DNA from 2 places in the Kitasatospora sp. NPDC088346 genome. Region 2 is predicted to be linked to the other one. Evidence: riboswitches for the same ligand, from Rfam matches in the RefSeq annotation. Region 2 holds a riboswitch; the other holds the start of a gene.
What was found. Region 2 has a riboswitch for cobalamin ahead of metE (5-methyltetrahydropteroyltriglutamate--homocysteine S-methyltransferase). Riboswitches for the same ligand answer to the same signal wherever they lie in the genome.
Positions count from the first base shown of each region.

Region 1: another riboswitch for cobalamin. It lies ahead of cobN (cobaltochelatase subunit CobN); the one in region 2 lies ahead of metE (5-methyltetrahydropteroyltriglutamate--homocysteine S-methyltransferase).

Region 1 is NZ_JBIURH010000002.1:163,544-166,702, forward strand. It holds gene ACIOFR_RS04350 (hypothetical protein) at 1-763, opposite strand, end outside; cobalamin riboswitch at 859-1,001, shown strand; gene cobN (cobaltochelatase subunit CobN) at 1,122-3,159, shown strand, end outside.
Region 2 is NZ_JBIURH010000013.1:102,327-105,485, reverse strand. It holds gene ACIOFR_RS19425 (short-chain fatty acyl-CoA regulator family protein) at 1-738, shown strand, start outside; cobalamin riboswitch at 1,084-1,235, shown strand; gene metE (5-methyltetrahydropteroyltriglutamate--homocysteine S-methyltransferase) at 1,393-3,159, shown strand, end outside.

The DNA of each region.
Region 1 (3,159 bases), on a different contig from region 2:
GGCCGACCGACAGGCCGCCGGGCAGGGCGCCCAGGGGCGGGTGCGGGTCGGTGAAGGCGGGCAGCGGCAGCGGGCCGGGGTCGAGCAGGTGGGGTGCCTCGCGCAGGTGCCAGGCGCGGGTGCCGGTGGCGTTCAGCGCGGCCAGGAAGTCGCGGGCGGCGGTGAGCGCGGCGTCCACGGCCTGTCCGGCGGGCACGGCGCGGGCGGTGGCGGCCCGGCCGAGGCGCAGCAGCGCGTCGCCGGCGGGCCTTGCGATCAATGTCACATCGGCGTCCAGCGAGGCGGTGTCGCCGCGGCCGTCGTCGAGGGCGAAGAGGAACTTGCCGGACAGGCCGACGGCCCAGCCGGCGGCGCACAGCTTCGCGTCGAGCTCGCGGACCCAGGCCTGCACGTCGGCGTGGCCGCGGCCGTCCAGGCCGGCGAGCGGGGAGGCGACGACGTTGCGGACCCGCTCGTGCGTGTCGGAGGGCAGCAGGCCGGCCGCGCGCAGCCGGGCCCCCAGTTCGGCGCCGGCGTCCGAACCGAGCCCGCGGAGTTGGACGTTGCCCCGCGAGGTGGTCTCCAGTTCACCGTCGCCCAGCTGTTCGGCGGCCTCGGCCAGCACGAGCGCCTGACGGGCGGTGAGCAGTCCGCCGGGCACCCGGATCCGGGCGAGCGCGCCGTCGTCGGCCGGGTGCAGGCGCAGTGCGCCGGGGCAGGCGTCGGCCTGCCCCCGGTCGGGCAGGGCGGGGCCCGGCGCTGGGGCGGCGGGTTCGGGTGGCATGGCGGCGAGCATACAGATTGTCCGAACGGCTGCCTCGGTCTCCTAGATCACAGTCCCGGAGCAGCTCCGCGGCCGGTCGGCACCCCGTACGATGCTGCGCGGGTGGCCCTGCGGGCCGCCCGTGCCAGCGACGGCGCAAGGGGAGGAAACCGGTGCAAACCCGGTGCGGTCCCGCCACTGTGACCACGGTTCACCGCCGTGGGAGCCAGGAACTCCTGCCGTCTCTCAGACCGACCCTCCGGCCCGCGGCCGGGGGGCACCGCCACGGGGCGCGGACCCCGAGGAAGGCTTGACCTGTGCGCTGCCGCATGTCCTGGGCCGCCCGCCCGTTCTCCGACGAGGCCGGGAGGCCCCTCGCATGATCCTGCTGCTGTCGACCTCCGACACCGACCTGCTCAGCGCCCGGGCCTCCGAGGGCCCGGTGCCGTTCCGGCTGGGGAACCCGGCCCGGCTGACGGTCGAGGACCTTCCCGCGCTGACCGAGGGCACCGACCTGGTGGTCGTCCGGCTGCTGGGCGGCCGCCGCGCCTGGCAGGAGGGCCTGGACGCGCTGCTGGCCGGCCCGCGCCCGGTGATCGTGCTGACCGGTGAGCAGGCCCCGGACGCCCAGCTGATGGAGCTGTCCACCGTCCCGGCCGGCATCGCCGCCGAGGCGCACGCCTACCTCGCGCACGGCGGCCCGGCGAACCTCGCCGAGCTGGGCGCCTTCCTCTCCGACACGGTGCTGCTGACCGGCCACGGCTTCGCGCCGCCGGCGTCCGCGCCCGAGTGGGGGCCGCTGGAGCGCACCGCCCGGACCACCGAGGGCCCGGTGATCGCGGTGCTGTACTACCGCGCCCACCACATGAGCGGCAACACCGGCTTCGTCGAGACGCTCTGCCGGGCGATCGAGGACCACGGCGCCCGGGCGCTGCCGCTGTACTGCTCCTCGCTGCGCGGCGCCGAGCCGGAGCTGCTGGCGCGGCTGGGCACCGCCGACGCGATCGTCACCACCGTGCTGGCGGCCGGCGGCACCCGGCCGGCCGACGCGCAGGCCGGCGGTGACGAGGAGGCCTGGGACGCGGGCGCGCTCGCCGCACTGGACCGGCCGATCCTCCAGGCGCTGTGCCTGACCTGGTCGCGGGCGGCCTGGGAGGCCAGCGACGACGGCCTGTCCCCGCTGGACACCGCCACCCAGGTCGCCGTGCCGGAGTTCGACGGCCGGCTGATCACCGTGCCGTTCTCCTTCAAGGAGCTGGACGAGGACGGCCTGACGGTCTACGCCGCCGACCCCGAGCGGGCGGCCCGGGTGGCCGGCATCGCGGTGCGGCACGCCCGGCTGCGGTACGTCCCGGCGGCCGAGCGCCGGCTGGCGCTGGTGCTGTCGGCGTACCCGACCAAGCACGCCCGGGTCGGCAACGCCGTCGGCCTGGACACCCCGGCCAGCGCGATGCGCCTGCTGGAGCGGCTGCGCGCGGAGGGCATGGACCTCGGCACCGGCCTGCCCGGCCTGGACGACGCGTCCGAGGACCAGCACGAGGGCGACGCGCTGATCCACGCGCTGATCGCGGCCGGCGGCTACGACCAGGACTGGCTGACCGAGGACCAGCTGGCCCGCAACCCGGTCCGGATCCCGGCCGCCGACTACCGCCGCTGGTACGCCACCCTGCCGGAGGGCCTGCGCGGGCGGGTCGAGGAGCACTGGGGCCCGCCGCCCGGCGAGCTGTACGTGGACCGCTCGCAGAACCCGGACGGCGACATCGTGCTGGCCGCGATCCGCTCGGGGAACCTGCTGGTGCTGATCCAGCCGCCGCGCGGTTTCGGTGCCAACCCGGTCGCCATCTACCACGACCCGGACCTGCCGCCCAGCCACCACTACCTGGCCGCCTACCGCTGGATCGCGGCCGCGCAGGAGGACGGCGGCTTCGGCGCCGACGCCGTGGTGCACCTCGGCAAGCACGGCAACCTGGAGTGGCTGCCCGGCAAGACCGCGGCGCTGTCCGCGGACTGCGGCCCGGACGCCGTACTCGGCGACCTGCCGCTGGTCTACCCGTTCCTGGTCAACGACCCGGGCGAGGGCACCCAGGCCAAGCGCCGGGCGCACGCCACCCTGGTCGACCACCTGGTGCCGCCGATGGCCCGGGCCGACTCGTACGGTGACATCGCGCGCCTGGAGCAGCTGCTGGACGAGCACTCCAACATCGCGGCGATGGACCCGGCCAAGCTGCCGGCGATCCGCGCGCAGATCTGGACGCTGATCCAGGCCGCCCGGCTCGACCACGACCTGGGGCTGGACGAGCGGCCCGAGGACGACGGCTTCGACGACTTCCTGCTGCACGTCGACGGCTGGCTGTGCGAGGTGAAGGACGCCCAGATCCGGGACGGCCTGCACGTGCTCGGCCAGGCGCCGCAGGGCA
Region 2 (3,159 bases):
GCCACCCAACTGGCCTACCTGGAGCACGACCCGCTGCTGTCCGACCTCGCCGCGCAGGACAGCCCGACCGGCTCCACCGCCTGGTCGCTCACCCGGATCGGCCTCGCCAACCACTTCGCCGCCGCCCTCGTCCTGCCGTACGCCGCCTTCCACGCCGAGGCGGAGGCGGCCCGCTACGACATCGAACACCTCGCCGACCACTTCGGCGTCGGCTACGAGACCGTCTGCCACCGGCTCAGCACCCTCCAGCGGCCCCGGCTGCGCGGGGTGCCCTTCTCCTTCGTCCGGGTGGACCGGGCCGGCAACGTCTCCAAACGGCAGTCCGCCACCGACTTCCACTTCTCCCGCACCGGCGGCACCTGCCCGCTCTGGAACGTCTACGAGGCCTTCGCCGCGCCCGGCCGGGTGCACGTCCAGGTCGCCGCCATGCCGGACGGCCGGCGCTACCTGTGGACCGCCCGCGCGGTCACCCGCTCGCCGGGCGGCTGGGGGAAGCCCGGAAAGACCTTCGCCATCGGCCTCGGCTGCGAACTGCGGCACGCCGCACGCCTGGTGTACTCCACCGGCCTCGACCTCGGGGACCAGGGCGCGGCCACCCCGATCGGCCTCGGCTGCAAGGTCTGCGAACGCCCCGCCTGCCCGCAGCGCGCCGCACCCGCCCTCGGCCTGCCCCTGGCGGTGGACGAGCACGCCAGCACCTTCGTCCCGTACCCCGTCCGCACCGGGCCCGCGGAGTGAGGCCCGACGTGCCGGCGGGGACGACCCCGCCGGCGGCCCTGCGGGTGGCGGGACCGCAGGGCGTCCGGCAGCGGGGCGTCCGGCAGCGTCGCGGCCGACGCGGGGCCGCGCCGTCATCGTCGCGGTGACCACCCGGCCGACCGGCCACCCGGCCGACCTGGCGGCCGGCGAGCGCCCCGAAGGCCTCGCGGAAACCGCCCTGCGCCGCCGAGCGACACCGCACGGACGGCCGCGGACCGTCCCACGCCGCCATCCGCCATCCGGACGACCGCGGACCGGGCCGGCGCGATGGCCGTAGGCTGTGCCTCGCAGTCGGTTCGCCCCGCCAGCCAGGCGGGAGCGTCGTAAGAGGGAACCCGGTGGGAATCCGGGACTGCCCCGCAGCGGTGAGTGGGAACGACCGCCGTCACATGCACTGGGCCCGTCGGGGCCCGGGAAGCGACGGCCAGTAGGTGTCCGCCTTCGACAGGTGGACGTGCCCGCGAGTCCGAAGACCTGCCACTGCCCGCGTGCGACCGCACGCGGTGATCTCGGTGACCTCGTGGGCGGGTCGGCGGAGCGGGCGGGCACCCGGTGGTGCCGCGCCCCCACCCTCGTACCCCCGTGCCTCCGTGCTCTCCCGGGATCGCAACGCGACTCGCGAAGGAGAGTTCCGTGTCATCGAGCTCCACCACCCCGCAGGCAAGCCCGCAGGCCACCGTGTACGGCTACCCGAGGCAGGGCCCGAACCGGGAGCTGAAGAAGGCGGTCGAGGGCTACTGGGCCGGCCGCGTCACCGCCGCAGACCTGCGCTCCACCGCCGCCGGGCTGCGCCGCGACAACTGGCGGCGGCTGGCCGAGGCCGGCGTCACCGAGGTTCCCACCGGCGACTTCTCGCTCTACGACCACGTGCTGGACACCACCGTCGCCGTCGGCGCGATCCCGCCGCGCCACCGCGCCGCCGTGGACGCCGACCCGCTGGACGGCTACTTCGCCATGGCCCGCGGCACCCAGGACGTGGCGCCGCTGGAGATGACCAAGTGGTTCGACACCAACTACCACTACCTGGTGCCGGAGTTGGGCCCGGACACGGTCTTCGCCGCCAACTCCGCCAAGGCGGTGTCCGAGCTGCGCGAGGCGCTGCTCCTCGGCCACCGCGCCCGCCCGGTGCTGGTCGGCCCGCTGACCTACCTGCTGCTCGCCAAGCCCGCGCCCGGCACGGCCGCCGACTTCCAGCCGGTCACCCTGCTCGACCGGCTGCTGCCCGTCTACGCCGACCTGCTCGCGGACCTGCGCGCGGCCGGCGCCGAGTGGGTCCAGCTGGACGAGCCCGCCCTCGTCCAGGACCGCACCCCGGCCGAACTGGGCGCCGCCGCACGGGTCTACCGCGAACTCGGCGCGCTCACCGACCGGCCGAGCATCCTGGTGGCGACCTACTTCGACCGGGCCGGCGAGGCGCTGAAGGTCCTCGCCAGGGCCCCGATCGAGGGCGTCGGCCTGGACTTCACCGGCCCCGCCGCCGCGAACCTCGCCGACCTCGCCGCCGTCGGCGGGCTGCCCGGCAAGCGGCTGATCGCCGGCGTGGTGGACGGCCGCAACATCTGGATCAACGACCTGGAGAGGTCCCTCACCACCCTGGCCACGCTGCTCGGCCTCGCCGGCCGGGTCGACGTCGCCCCCTCCTGCTCGCTGCTGCACGTCCCGCTGGACGCCACCGCCGAACGCGACCTCGACCCGCAGGTGGCCCGGTGGCTCGCCTTCGCCCGGCAGAAGACGGCCGAGATCGCCACCCTCACCCGGGGCCTGCGCGAGGGCACCGACGTGATCGGCGCCGAACTCGCCGCCAACCGCGCCGACCTGGCCTCCCGGGCCGCCTCCGCGCTCACCCACGACCCGGCCGTCCGCGCGCGGGTCGCGGCCACCACCACCGCCGACGCCCGCCGCGCCCAGGCGTACCCCGAGCGCGCCTCGGCCCAACGGGCGCGCCTCCGACTGCCGTTGCTGCCCACCACCACCATCGGATCCTTCCCGCAGACCGCCGAGCTGCGGGTGGCCCGCGCCGACCTGCGAGCCGGCCGGATCGACCGGGAGGGCTACCGCGAGCGGATGCGCGCCGAGGTCCGCGAGGTGATCGCCTACCAGGAGAAGGCGGGCCTGGACGTCCTGGTGCACGGCGAGCCCGAACGCAACGACATGGTGCAGTACTTCGCCGAGCAGCTCACCGGTTACCTCGCCACGCAGCAGGGCTGGGTCCAGTCGTACGGGACCCGGTACGTGCGCCCGCCGGTGCTGGCCGGCGACATCTCCCGCCCGCACCCGATGACCGTCGACTGGTACCGCTACGCCCAGGACCTGACCGACCGTCCGGTCAAGGGCATGCTCACCGGCCCGGTCACCATGCTCGCCTGGTCCTTCGTCCGCGACGACCAGCCCCTCGGCGAC